Regions from separate parts of the Morganella morganii genome, predicted to be linked through region 2. Evidence: predicted binding sites of a transcription regulator. Region 2 holds the regulator's gene; the other holds the start of a gene.
What was found. The regulator CRP, encoded in region 2, controls carbon source genes, mostly activating them, when cyclic AMP is high. The targets are predictions, from matches to a motif close to ATGTGANNNNNNTCACAT.
Positions count from the first base shown of each region.

Region 1: JL661_RS12620 (CidA/LrgA family protein) is a predicted target of CRP. The motif match lies at 3,863-3,880, and genes of this name have one in related genera.

Region 1 is NZ_CP069157.1:2,613,550-2,621,032, reverse strand. Features, by position in the region: gene JL661_RS12635 (NAD-dependent malic enzyme) at 1-1,455, opposite strand, end outside; gene cdd (cytidine deaminase) at 1,654-2,538, opposite strand; gene JL661_RS12625 (CidB/LrgB family autolysis modulator) at 2,670-3,365, opposite strand; gene JL661_RS12620 (CidA/LrgA family protein) at 3,359-3,811, opposite strand; gene metG (methionine--tRNA ligase) at 3,936-5,969, opposite strand; gene apbC (iron-sulfur cluster carrier protein ApbC) at 6,226-7,338, shown strand.
Region 2 is NZ_CP069157.1:3,629,403-3,636,885, reverse strand. Features, by position in the region: gene def (peptide deformylase) at 1-116, opposite strand, end outside; gene spfP (small protein SpfP) at 417-464, shown strand; gene yihA (ribosome biogenesis GTP-binding protein YihA/YsxC) at 566-1,189, opposite strand; gene ppiA (peptidylprolyl isomerase A) at 1,746-2,312, shown strand; gene JL661_RS17365 (aminodeoxychorismate synthase component II) at 2,579-3,154, shown strand; gene argD (bifunctional acetylornithine/succinyldiaminopimelate transaminase) at 3,267-4,487, shown strand; gene JL661_RS17355 (hypothetical protein) at 4,587-5,075, shown strand; gene crp (cAMP-activated global transcriptional regulator CRP) at 5,266-5,898, opposite strand; gene JL661_RS17345 (OsmC family protein) at 6,202-6,609, shown strand; gene JL661_RS17340 (phosphoribulokinase) at 6,673-7,483, opposite strand, start outside.

The DNA of each region.
Region 1 (7,483 bases), 1.0 Mb from region 2:
GCCGTCAGTCACACGTCTGGCACCGGCGGCCAGCACACCCAGACCAATCCCCGGGAAAATAAAGGAGTTGTTGCACTGGGAGATAGGATAGGTTTTATCCTTATAAATCACCGGATTAAACGGGCTGCCGGTTGCAACCAGTGCATGACCGTCTGTCCAGGCGATAATATCTTCCGGACGGGCTTCCACACGGGAGGTCGGGTTGGACAGCGGCATGACGACCGGACGCGCACAGTTTTTGTGCATTTCACGGATAATCTCTTCCGTAAACAGCCCCGGCTGACCGGAAACCCCGATAAGCACAGTCGGCTTAGCGTTACGGACCACATCTTCCAGTGAAATCGCATCATTCTGCACATCCCAGTCCGCAATAATGTCACTTTTGGTGATCAGTTTGCTCTGGAAATTCAGCAGGTTTGGCAGTTTGTCCGTCAGCAGACCGAATCTGTCCACCATAAAGATACGGGCACGCGCCTGCTCTTCACTCAGACCTTCGGATTTCATCTGCGCGATAATCTGCTCGGCGATACCACACCCGGCTGAACCGGCACCCAGGAAGGCAACAGTCTGGTCTTTCAGCTGTCCGCCTGCGGCACGGCTGGCGGCAATCAGGCTGCCGAGGGTGACTGATGCGGTACCCTGGATATCATCATTGAAGCAGCAGAGCTGATCGCGGTAGCGTTCCAGCAGCGGCATCGCGTTTTTCTGGGCGAAATCTTCAAACTGTAACAGCACATCCGGCCAGCGGCGCTTAACCGCATTGATAAATTCATCAACAAATTCATCATATTCTTCGCCGGTGATACGCGGGTGACGCCAGCCCATATAGAGCGGGTCATTCAGGCGCTGCTGGTTATTGGTACCGACATCCAGCACGATAGGCAGGGTATACGCCGGGCTGATGCCGCCGCAGGCGGTATACAGAGAGAGTTTACCAATCGGGATCCCCATCCCGCCGATCCCCTGGTCACCCAGACCGAGGATCCGCTCACCGTCGGTTACCACGATGACTTTTACATTCTGCTTGGTGGCATTCTGCAGCATGTCATCAATGTAAGCGCGGTTCGGATAAGAGATAAACAGCCCGCGCGCACGGCGGTAGCTGTCCGAGAAATGCTCACAGGCCGCCCCGACAGTCGGGGTGTAAATGATAGGCATCATTTCTTTGAGGTGAGCATTGAGCAGGCGGTAGAACAGCGTTTCATTCGTATCCTGAATGTTACGCAGGTAGATATGTTTGTCAGTATCGTTTTTAAAATCAGAATACTGACGATAAGCGCGTTCAGTCTGCTCTTCGATGGTCTCCACCGCTTCCGGCAGCAGGCCGTGGAGGTTGAAATTACTGCGCTCTTCTTCGGAGAAGGCGCTTCCCTTATTCAGCAGCGGAAATTCTAACAGGATAGGGCCCGCATACGGGATATATAATGCACGTTTGCTTTCGTATTCCAGTTCCATGTATGACTACTCTTTGCCAATTGACATTTTTAAGACAGGACGCACTGATCCTAAGTTATCTGAAAAATATGTACAGTAATTGTTACGAAATTAGTGATGCCGATGTGTGAAAGTGAGAGGCGGGATAGATTTATATTTAATAATCACGTAAAGGCTGATACCCGGAACAGATGGGTATCAGCCTCAGCGAAGACAGAATTAATAGCTGAACAGGGCGATATCCTGACACCCCAGGGCGCTCAGTGTGGCAGAGGTACTTTCCCACTGTGACAGCGTGGCGTTACTGCCTTCCACCAGCACGGCGCGGTGGATGTCGTGCAGGTCGCCGCCGGCCATATTCATAAAGATCAGCGCAGCCTGCAGCGGCGGCAGTCCCGGGTTAAAGGCGGCATTTTCAATATAAGCACCGCTGTAGATGCGTCCGCGGCTGTCCTGAAGAGCCACACCGCTGTGGGAATGAGAATACGGTGCATGGCTGCGGTTGGCTGCCTCGAGTGCTTTTCCGACCACTGCATTGGTGGCGAGGAAATGATAACCGTGATGCACCTGGTCAAATAACCGGGTTTCAATTCCCAGATCCACCGGCCCGAAAGCATGCGGCAGCAGCGTTTTCAGCGGCATAGCGGCCAGTTCCGGTAACTGGATCAGCAGTTCTGTACCGCTGTTCAGTTCATTCATAAACTGACGGCAGTGGCCGCACGGAGTGTAATTGACAGTTACTTTGCGCAAACCTTTCTCGCCGCGCAGCCAGGCGTGAGTGATCGCGCTCTGTTCTGCATGCACTGTCTGTTGTAACGGCACATGGCAGAATTCCATATTGGCGCCGAAATAGAGGTTACCGCTCAGTCCGTGTGCAATCGCGCCGACATTAAACCTGGATACCGGCGTCACGGCACAGGCTGCGGCCAGCGGCAGCATGGTCAGTGCAAGTGCATCCTCATCAGTATCTGTGGCGTTGCAGAGTGCGCTGACCTGTTTGGCCGATAAGTATCCCGGGAACGTATCAGCACAAACAATGTCTGTCAGCAGGGTCTGTAACGGGGAAGGGAGCGTGTTCAGGGCTGCATGAAAGCGGTTTTGCATAAAATGACCTCCATTATCAATGAGATCATTCTAGCGGGTAGTTATACATAATGAACGTGATTTTTATCACGTTCATTATGAAACGAATGAAACAAATATTGAATTTGCGAGATGGAGCTCAAATTTTCAGGTCAGCCGAATAATGCCAGCAGTACCGGGAAGATAAACGGCGCCATCAGAGAAGTAATAATCCCGCAGGTCATTAATGCCAGTGAACTGTAAGCGCCTTCCACATAATCCTCTTCCGCGCAGCGGGCGGTACCGAGGGCGTGAGAGGCTGTACCCATTGCCAGGCCGCGTGAGGCTTTGGTCGTAACCCGCAGGCGTCTGAACAGGGTATGGCCGAAAATCGCGCCGAGGATCCCGACGAAAATCACACATACAGCACTGATTGCCGCCACGCCGCCGATAGAATTGGACACCGCGATCGCAATCGGGGTGGTGACTGACTTAGGCAGGATAGAGGCCGCAATTTCCGGTGTCGCGCCCATCATAAAGGCAATAGCGGTGCCGGTAACCATGGCAATCACACTCCCGGCAAAGCAGATGGTGATGATGGATTTCCACTGTGCACGGATCTGATGCAGCTGTTCATACAGCGGAAACGCCAGTGCCACCACCGCAGGTTGCAGCAGATCGTTGAGAATGCGGCTGCCCTCAAAATAGTGGTTGTATGAAGTTCCGGTGAATATCAGCAGCGGAATGATAATCACGATGGATATCAGCAGCGGGTTTAATACCGGCAGCTTAAATTTGATATAGATAGCTCTGGCGAGAAAATAGACGCCGATGGTAAGCGGGAGCGACCACCAGATATGCGTTAACATTTGCGTTTCTCTTGTTGTTCGGTGTGTTCTGCTGCGGCAACCGCATCGGCTTCCTGTTGTTCCGGAACCGGAACATGGCGGCGGTGAATAAATTCAGAACTCAGCGCCACAGCACACATGGCGATAAAGGTACTGACGACACAGGCGATGAGGATCGGCAGCAGCTGGGCGCTGAGGGTATCGTAATAGTTCATCACACCGATACCGATCGGCAGAAATAACATCGTCATGTTTTTCATTAATAAGGTACAGCCGGGCTGAACCCAGTGCGCCGGAACAATCTGCAGTGCGAGCAGCACAAAAAGCAGCAGCATGCCCACGATGCTGCCCGGGACGGAAAACGGCAGTAACACCGCGATAATATTGCCGGCAAACAGGCACAGATACAGGATCAGAAATGCCCGGAGATAGCGCCAGCCGGTTTCCGCTATCTGTTTTGGTTTCATGATAATGTTCCTTCTTGGATGAACCTATTCATCATACAATTAACTTTTTATTTGTGCTATAGGTCACATAAAAAAACCTGCACCGGAGCGCAGGTTTTTTTCAGTTTATTGTACAGAGAAGAACTTACTTCACCTGCTGACCTGGTTGTGCACCGGAATCCGGGCTGAGCAGGAAAATCTCGTTTCCGCCCGGGCCTGCGGCCATGACCATGCCTTCAGAGATCCCGAAACGCATTTTGCGTGGTGCGAGGTTAGCGACCATCACTGTCAGGCGGCCTTCCAGCGCTTTCGGATCCGGATACGCCTGGCGGATGCCGGAGAAGACCTGACGGGTTTCGCCACCGAGATCCAGTACCAGTTTCAGCAGTTTGTCAGAGCCGTCCACGAAATCGGCAGACATGATCTGTGCAATACGCATATCAACTTTGGCAAAATCATCAAAGCTGATGGTGTCCGCAATCGGATCATCTGCCAGCGGGCCGCTGACCGGTTTGGCTGACATCGCTTTGATATCCTCTTTGGAAGCTTCAATCATCTCTTCCACTTTCGCCATTTCAATACGGCTGAACAGGGCCTTGAAGTCTGCGATCTGATGATCCAGCAGCGGTTTGGCAATGCCGTCCAGTGTCAGTTCCTGATTCAGGAACGCTTCACTGCGGGCCGCCAGTTCCGGCATCACCGGTTTCAGGTAGGTCATCAGTGCGCGGAACAGGTTGATACCCATGGTGCAGATAGCGTGCAGCTCATCATCTTTACCTTCCTGTTTCGCCACCACCCACGGTGCTTTCTCATCAATATAGCGGTTGGCGACATCAGCCAGCGCCATGATTTCGCGGATAGCTTTGCCGAATTCACGGCTGGTGTACTCTTCGCTGATGGTTTTTTCAGCATCAACAAATTGCTGATATAACTCAGGTTCAGCCAGGGTTGCACTCAGGCGGCCGTTAAAGCGTTTTTTGATAAATCCGGCGGTACGGGATGCCAGGTTGACCACTTTGTTAACGATGTCACTGTTAACACGCTGAACGAAATCTTCCAGGTTGAGGTCGATATCATCAATACGTGAAGAGAGTTTCGCCGCGTAGTAATAACGCAGGCTGTCTGCATTCAGATGATTCAGATAGGTGCGGGCCTGGATAAAGGTACCGCGTGATTTGGACATCTTCGCGCCGTTAACCGTCACATAGCCGTGGACAAACAGGTTGGTCGGCTTGCGATAACCGCTGCCTTCCAGCATGGCAGGCCAGAACAGGCTGTGGAAGTACACGATATCTTTACCGATAAAGTGGTACAGATCAGCGTCAGAATCTTTCTTCCAGAACTCGTTAAAATCGAGATTGCCGCGTTTGTCACACAGATTTTTGAATGATCCCATGTAGCCGATTGGCGCATCCAGCCAGACATAGAAGTATTTGCCCGGTGCATCAGGGATCTCAAAGCCGAAATACGGTGCATCACGGCTGATATCCCACTGCTGCAGGCCGGAATCAAACCACTCCTGCATTTTGTTGGCAACCTGCTCCTGGAGCGCGCCGCTGCGGGTCCATGCCTGTAACATGTCAGCGAAAGCCGGCAGATCAAAGAAGTAGTGCTCACTTTCGCGCAGCACCGGTGTGGCACCGGAGACCACGGAGCGCGGGTTAATCAGCTCGGTCGGGCTGTAGGTCGCGCTGCACACTTCGCAGTTATCGCCGTACTGGTCTTCCGCTTTACATTTCGGGCAGGTGCCTTTTACAAAGCGGTCCGGCAGGAACATGCCTTTTTCCGGATCATACAGCTGGGAAATGGTCCGTGTTTCAATATGGCCGTTCTTTTTCAGCGCCAGATAGATATTCTCTGATAACACCCGGTTCTCTTCGCTGTGCGTGGAGTGGTAGTTATCAAAGCTGATGGCGAAATCGGCAAAATCTTTCTGATGCTCGATGCTCATGTTGGCGATCATCTCTTCAGGAGAGATCCCCTGCTGTTGTGCCTTGAGCATAATCGGGGTGCCGTGAGCATCGTCGGCGCAGATGAAGTGAACCTCTTTGCCGCGCATTCGCTGAAAACGGACCCAAATATCAGCCTGGATATGTTCCAGCATATGACCGAGATGGATTGAACCGTTTGCATATGGCAACGCACAGGTTACCAAAATTTTATTAGCGATCTGAGACATAGAGTATTTCACTTCCTCAAATAATAAAGGGTCTTTGATGTTAACCGATCCCGTCCACCCCTGCCAGCAGTAATCCGGCTTTGTGTGTGGTTTTCCGGACTTTTTTCTGCCGTGAACATCCGGCGATAACCCTGCTGATTGCAGGGGATTTGTTTTGTGCGGGTTTGCGCGGAATGACTAAATTAATCAGTTGGCTTCTGCTATCATTGAAGCCGATAGTTACAGGCAATAAAAACGATAAATTTAAGGAGCCGGGATGAATGCGAAATCCCCCGGGGAGATGAACCCTGAATTGCTGAACGACCAGGTCGCGCAGGTACTGGCGACATTTGAGCATCCGACACTCAAACGCAACCTGATTGCCATCAAAGCGCTGAATCACTGCGCAATGCTGGATGATGTGCTGCATGTTGAGCTGGTGATGCCGTTTGTCTGGAAGCGCCCGTTTGAAGCACTGATTGAAGCAAAAACCAAAGAATTACGCAAAGTGACCGGTGCGGCAGCGGTGGACTGGAAACTGCGTCATGATATCGCAACACTGCGCCGGGCCAACGATCTGCCGGGCATTAACGGTGTCCGCAATATCCTGGCGGTCAGCTCCGGCAAAGGCGGTGTGGGTAAATCCAGCACTGCGGTTAACCTCGCACTGGCACTGGCGGCAGAAGGGGCGAAAGTCGGTATCCTCGATGCGGATATTTACGGCCCGTCCATCCCGAACATGCTGGGCACCACCAAAGAGCGCCCGACCTCACCGGACGGCCAGCATATGGCCCCGATTATGGCTTACGGCCTGGCCTCCAACTCTATCGGTTATCTGGTGACAGATGATAACGCCATGGTCTGGCGCGGCCCGATGGCCAGTAAAGCCCTTATGCAGATGTTACAGGATACCCTGTGGCCGGATCTGGACTATCTGGTCATCGATATGCCGCCGGGCACCGGTGATATCCAGCTGACCCTCTCACAGAATATTCCGGTCACCGGAGCCGTGGTGGTAACCACGCCGCAGGATATCGCGCTGGTGGATGCCATGAAAGGTATCGTCATGTTCAAGAAAGTGAACGTGCCGGTTCTGGGGATTGTGGAGAACATGAGTGCGCACATCTGCAGTAACTGCGGCCATGTCGAGCCGATTTTCGGCACCGGCGGGGCGGAGAAACTGGCGGAACGCTATCACACCAAACTGCTGGGACAGGTGCCGCTGCATATTTCGCTGCGTGAAGACCTCGATCGCGGCCAGCCGACGGTGATGCGTGACCCGGATGGCGAGTTTGCGGATATCTACCGTGAGATCGCCGTAAATGTGACGGCAGAAATGTTCTGGGAAGGGGATAAAATCCCGACAGAGATCGCTTTCCGCGCAGTTTAAGCGGAATTTATTTCTGCTCCGGCACGTCCGGAAAGTCAAAAAGACCAGTGCAGTGATGTGCTGGTCTTTTTTTCGGGTGGCCATAAGAGCGGTTACCCCGAAATAATGAGGCCGGATGCCCGATTATGCTGGAATCTCACGCCGT
Region 2 (7,483 bases):
ATGGTTTCTGTCATATCCGTGACAAATGTTTTCAGTTCGTCATCAAAAACCGTGACGGGTTGGGCCGTTTCCCGCAGGCAGGGATCAGGAAAATGCCGTAATGTCAGTAATGCCATAGCTAACTCACTAATATAAATAAAAATTATGGGGAGACGTACTCCCGGATGCGCTCAGACTATCATAACAGTATGGTGTGAAAACGGCATCATTTGTGCTGTTTTGTTGCTATTTTGTGCGGACAGTCCCGGACTACCTATAGATCCAGATCGCATAAATATGTAATTAAAGTACATTTGGAAGGAATTTGACGGTTTTATGACAAGCTGAATCGTGCGCAATCTGAAAAAAAATTACAAAAAAGGTTTTTTTGTCGGCAAATTTGCGGTAAAGTTATTCGCGTAGGGTACAGAGGTAAGATGTTCTATCTTTCAGACCTTTTACTTCACGTAATCGGATTTAGCTGAATATTAGCTGCTCCGGTCAGACAATGTCTGACCGGAGCATTTTTTTTTGCATAAAAAAACCCGCTGTCGCGGGCTTCTTCATGAGCGGATATTTCAGAGGATCACTCTGCGTCGCTTTCGCTGAACCAGGTGTCCAGTTTCAGACGTAATTTATCAATGCCGATTTTTTTCAGGGCGGAGAAATATTCCACCTGAATATCGCCGGTTTCACTCAGATCAGTCAGTGCATCACGCACCGCCATCAGCTGCTTTTTACGTGCGCCGCTGGCCAGTTTGTCGGCTTTGGTCAGCAGTGCCAGAACCGGTACCTGCATAGCCACAGCCCATTCAATCATCTGCATATCCAGGTCTTTGAGCGGATGGCGGATATCCATCAGCACCACCAGACCGCGCAGACAGTCGCGCTTTTGCAGATATTCACCCAGCGCTGCCTGCCATTTGCGTTTCATCGCTTCCGGTACTTCGGCGTAACCGTAGCCCGGCAGGTCAACCACACGGCAGCCCTCAGTGACTTCAAACAGGTTAATAAGCTGGGTGCGTCCCGGGGTTTTACTGGTCCGTGCCAGGCTTTTTTGTTGTGTCAGTGCATTCAGTGCACTCGATTTTCCGGCATTGGAGCGACCGGCAAACGCCACCTCGATCCCCGTATCTTCCGGTAAATGGCGGATATCCGGTGCGCTGATGACAAAATGGGTCGCTTGGTAGTTGTGCGTTTTAATGGTCAAAATCTGTTCTCCTCAGGTCGAAACCGGGATGATTATAGCCTAATGCCTGTTGTTTAAGAACTGTGGCAGACAGATTACTGTGTCTGTTTATTCTCAGAGCGGAAAAAAGTAATAACAATAATCGGGCTGTGTGTGGTAACCGATATAATCCGGAAAAAACAAAGTCTTCCCGGTGGAAAAAACACGGATATTTACGCGCAAAAAGATAAAAAAACAGAGCGGTTTATTATCGGTTATACAGGCAGGTGTTATTTTTTATTTGGCATAAGTTGAATTTTTCATCAGAAAATGAAATTTACGCATAAAAATCAATATGATATTTATATTTACGCGTTAAATGCAATAAAAGCATCAGCAGAATGAACGGTTCCGTCTTATTTTACTAAATTACGGGCTGTGCGCAGAATATCATCAGTACAAATACGTGAAAAATTCTTATATTAATTAGTTATCCCGGCAGTAAAGGTAAATTAAAGTAAATCTGTGGCGCTCAGCGCCATTGCCCATTAAAATCGGTAAGATTAGTGTCAGTTTATTTCGTTGAAAGGAATTGGGAATGTTAAAACGTGTTTTAGTTACATTTGTGGCAGCCTGTACCCTCAGTGCAACGTCGCTGGCGTTCGCGGCGGAGCAGACGCATGTTAAATTTACCACCACCGCAGGCGATTTTGAAATTGCGCTGGATAATGAAAAAGCGCCGCAGACTGTGGAAAATTTCAAACAGTATGTCACCGATAAATTCTATGACGATACAACATTCCACCGTGTCATCCCGGGCTTTATGGTGCAGGGCGGCGGCTTTACGGCGGATATGAACCAGAAACAGACCCGCCCGCCGGTAAAAAATGAAGCGGATAACGGCCTGCGTAACCTGCGCGGCACCATTGCGATGGCGCGTACCGCAGATAAAGACAGTGCAACCAGCCAGTTCTTTATTAACGTAGCGGATAATGCATTCCTCGACCACGGCCAGCGTGATTTCGGCTATGCTGTGTTTGGTAAAGTCGTGAACGGCATGGAAGTTGTCGATAAAATCTCAAAAGTGAAGACAGAAAACATCGGTCCGTACCAGAACGTGCCATCGACACCGATCAAAATTATTTCTGCAACTATCGTAAAATAAACCGTATTTTCGTGCAGACTAAGGGGAATATTTCCGGATATTCCCCGTAAGCATGTCAAACTCCCTGATAGTCTGAATAAGACGATATCTGCCTCTGCGGCACCATGCCGCATTCGGGCTATTTTCTCTGTCCGGCTGTGGTATTATAGCCCGCTTCATGAAACTGTCTGTGCAATCCCCCGGGGTTGCAGGGTATTGTCAACGTGTGCCTGATACAGCAGTTTGAAAATAAAAAAGATAAATATATCAGTCGGATATAGATAATCATGCTATTAATTATCGATAATTATGACTCATTTACTTATAACCTGTATCAATACTTCTGTGAGTTAGGTGCAGATGTACAGGTTAAACGAAATGATGCCGTCAGCCTCAGTGATATTGAGCAATTATCGCCATCTCACCTGGTGATCTCACCGGGTCCCTGCACGCCGTCAGAAGCCGGTATTTCACTGGATGCGGTCAGCCATTTCGCCGGTGAAATCCCGATCCTCGGGGTGTGTCTCGGGCATCAGGCTATCGGCCAGGCATTCGGCGCGCAGGTGGTGAAGGCGCGTAAAGTGATGCACGGCAAAACCACAGCAATCCATCATAATCAGCAGGGTGTGTTCAAAGGGCTGAACCGTCCGCTGACCGTCACCCGCTATCACTCGCTGGTGATTGCCCCGGAAACATTGCCTGCCTCGTTTGAGGTTACCGCATGGAGTCTGCATGACGGCAATGTGGATGAAATCATGGGGATCCGCCATAAAACCCTGCCGATTGAAGGTGTGCAGTTCCATCCGGAAAGTATTCTCAGTGAACAGGGGCATGAACTCCTGAATAATTTCCTGAAATACTAATCAGTTATCGCTTATTTTATCCTCGGTTCTGTTTTTTCATTCGTTTTGATTTGATTTTTTATTCATATTTGGTGATTATATTTTCACTTGTGGATAGATCAGGTAAGGAACGATGACAAAACAGAATGCGGTTACGCGCGGCACTTATGATGAAGTGATGCTGCCAATTTATGCACCGGCTGATTTTATTCCTGTCAGAGGTCAGGGAAGCCGGGTGTGGGATCAGAACGGCACTGAATATGTTGATTTCGCCGGTGGTATTGCCGTACTGGCGCTGGGCCATTGTCATCCGGCACTGATCGCGGCCCTGAAAGCCCAGAGTGAATCGCTCTGGCATGTCAGCAATATTTTTACTAATGAACCGGCGCTGATACTGGCGCAGAAGCTGATAAAACATACGTTTGCGGAACGGGTTTTCTTTGCCAACTCCGGTGCGGAGGCAAATGAAGCCGCATTCAAACTGGCGCGTCATTATGCACTGACCCGTCATCATCCTTATAAAACCAAAATTATCGCTTTCCATCACGGCTTCCACGGCCGGACACTCTTTACCGTTTCTGTCGGTGGTCAGCCGAAATATGCTGATGGCTTCGGGCCGAAACCGGCAGATATTATTCATGTGCCTTTTAACGACCTTGATGCTGTCAAAGCAGTGATGGATGATCACACCTGTGCCGTGGTGCTGGAACCTGTCCAGGGCGAGGGCGGGATCACACCTGCCACACCGGCCTTTATGCAGGGCCTGCGTGAATTATGTGATAAACATCAGGCGCTGCTGGTATTTGATGAAGTGCAGAGCGGGATGGGGCGCAGCGGCAAACTGTTTGCCTATATGGATTACGGCATTGAGCCGGATATTCTGACCACGGCCAAAGCGCTGGGCGGCGGTTTCCCGATCAGTGCCATGCTGACAAAACAGGACATTGCACAGGTGATGGTACCCGGTACGCACGGTACAACCTACGGCGGCAACCCGCTGGCCTGTGCGGTCGGTAATGCGGCCTTTGATCTGATCAACGACCCGGCATTGCTGGCGGGGGTGAATGAGCGCCATCAGTGGTTTGCGGATGCACTGCAATCTCTGAACAGTACATTCGGTGCATTTGCGGAGATCCGCGGGAAAGGGCTGCTGATTGGTGCCGAACTGGCGGGCATTTACCGCGATCAGTCAAAAACCCTGCTGGGGCTGGCAGCCAAAAACGGCCTGATGCTGCTTAACGCCGGTACCAATGTTCTGCGTTTCACGCCATCGCTGATTATTGAAAAAGCCGATGTGGATGAAGGAATGAAACGGCTGGCGAAAACCCTGAATGATTTCCGGGAAATGCAGTAAATCCATCACGGTAACATGTTTAACTAACTGATTTGTATATTTTATTACTATATTTACTGTGATAGGTTTGCCGGACGTTTATCTAGTCTCAGTAAAGCAATGGCAATTCGGTTTTCAGGCAGATTTGAAGAATTTCTTCATGGCAGTTTTTATGTTCATCTCTATCGCTTCTCTGTCGATGGGTTTGATTTTGTGGTTATTTTTAGTCCGGTCGACATTACTGATGCGGCATATTCGGCGTTCCGGAGTGCAGAGGCGGGGTTCAGGCTTCCGGAACGATGCTATGACCTGAAGTTTGATCGCGAAGATAATTTTTTAAACTCAACGTTCTATCAGGTACCGGAAAGAGGAATGTGTTCACGGCGTTATGGATTTGTTCAGGATCTGGCTGTTGCCCTGCAACGAATTGTGATTCTGCATTGTCAGCAATATGCTGCGAAGGTTTATTTTATGATTGCAGAGAATGATAAGTTAAAACGCTACTATGACAGAATTTTACAGCACGGACATGATAACGTACTATCAGAAATAAAAGCGGGCCTTGGTGAAGGGGGGAAAGGGTATGTACTCAAAACGCGACATTTCTGAGATAAAAAAAAATGAGTATCAAAGAGCGTAAAATAGCAGCAATGCGTCAGTTGAAAGCCTCTTTTGATCAAGCCGGCCGCGAAGGAAAGCTGCGGGTTCGCAGAGCTGATATTCTTCAGTAATAATGATGAGCCGGAAACAAAAAAAACAGGCGCAGATGCGCCTGTTTTGGTGATAAGGGCGGTCCGGATTAACGGGTGCCGTATACCACGATGGTTTTACCGTGTGCGGAGATCAGGTTTTGATCTTCCAGCATCTTCAGAATACGGCCGACGGTTTCGCGGGAACATCCCACAATCTGGCCGATTTCCTGACGGGTAATTTTGATTTGCATGCCGTCCGGATGAGTCATCGCATCCGGCTGTTTTGCCAGGTTCAGTAATGTCTGGGCGATGCGGCCCGTCACATCAAGGAATGCAAGGTTTCCGACCTTTTCTGATGTGGTTTGCAGGCGGCTTGCCATCTGCGCGGAAAGGCGCATAAGGATATCCGGGTTAACCTGGATAAGCTGGCGGAACTTTTTGTACGAGATTTCTGCAACTTCGCAGGCGCTTTTTGCCCGTACCCACGCTGTACGTTCCTGTCCTTCCTCAAATAATCCGAGTTCACCGATGAAATCACCCTGGTTGAGATAGGATAAAATCATCTCTTTGCCTTCTTCATCTTTGATCAGCACCGCAACAGAACCTTTTACAATATAGTAGAGTGTTTCTGCCTTTTCGCCCTGATGAATAAGCGTGCTTTTGGATGGATATTTGTGGATATGGCAGTGAGACAAAAACCATTCAAGCGTGGGGTCTGTTTGTGGCTTGCCGAGAACCATTCGCGTTATCCTCTGTTGTTAGTTATTGCAAACCGTTGTTTACGCTCTGCAATTATATAAAGTCTTAGCTTATCATATTAACTTGCTGAATTTCCGGCAAGTTAGTTTATTAAAATAGTATAATAATCCTCACGGAAAGATATTGATCTTAGCCATAGATAAATCCTTGCCGTGTTTTTAGCACAGGAAAACTGTCCTGTCTTCCACTGTCTCGCTTCAGCATAATAAACTATGGGATAGATTGCCAGCCCGTGAATGAAAGGGTAGTCTGTCGTGAATTATATTGATGATGAGGGTATAAAAATGGAAGCGCGTGTAAAGTGGGTTGAGAACATGACTTTCTTAGGGGAATCCGCGTCAGGACACCAGATTACAATGGACGGTAATGCCGGTGAAAAAGCTCCGAACCCGATGGAGATGGTACTGATGGCAACCGGCGGCTGCAGCGCCATTGATGTTGTCTCTATTTTGCAAAAAGGCCGTAATCAAGTCATTGATTGTGATGTAAAACTCACCGCTGAACGTCGTGAAACCGCGCCACGTTTATTCACTCATATTAATCTGCATTTTATTGTGACCGGCCGTGACCTGACTGAAAACGTTGTCGGGCGTGCCGTGCAATTATCCGCTGAGAAATATTGCTCTGTTTCATTAATGTTAGGCGAAAGTGTTAACATTACGCATAGTTTTGAAGTAAAGAATATTGAATGATTTTTTGAAATATTATTTTTATTTTTGAAAATAAACCGGGTAATACATTATTACCCGGTTTTTTTATCGCTTGTTTATTTGTTTTCCCTGCAATAATTGCTCTGCCAGCGGTGCCATTATTAATTCCATCGCCAGCCCTAATTTTCCGCCGGGGACGACGATGGTATTTGAGGCGGAAATAAAGGAGCCCTGAAGCATGGATAACAAATAGGGAAAATCGATTTTTTTCAGGCCGCGGAAGCGGATCACGGTAAAGCTTTCATCCTGTGACGGAATGGATTTGGCCGAGAACGGGTTTGAGGTATCCACCGTCGGCACCCGCTGGAAGTTAATGTGGGTGCGGGAAAACTGCGGGGTGATATAGCGGATGTAATCATCCATCGAACGCACGACAGAATCCATTACCGCCTCCCGTGAATGGCCGCGATCATTGGTGTCACGGACTAACTTCTGTATCCACTCCAGATTGACTATCGGTACCACGCCGACCAGCAGATCCACATGTCCGGCAATATCATGTTCCGGCGTGACCACGCCGCCGTGTAATCCCTCATAGAAAAGTACATCCGTCCCGGCAGGAAGTGCCTCGCGGGGGGTGAAGGTGCCGGGCAGCTGATTATAGGGCACGGCTTCATCATAGGTATGCAGATATTTGCGGCGTTCGCCGCTGCCGTTTTCGCTGTACTGGCGGAATGTGCTTTCGAGCAGGCCAAAATCGTTGGCTTCGGGCCCGAAATAGCTGATGTGGCGGCCCTGCTCGCGGGCCTTGCGGATGGCGGCATCCATTTCCGGCCGCGTGTAACGGTGGAAACTGTCACCTTCAATAATGGCCGGAACCGCATCCAGTTGCTGGAAAATTTTACGGAAAGCCTGA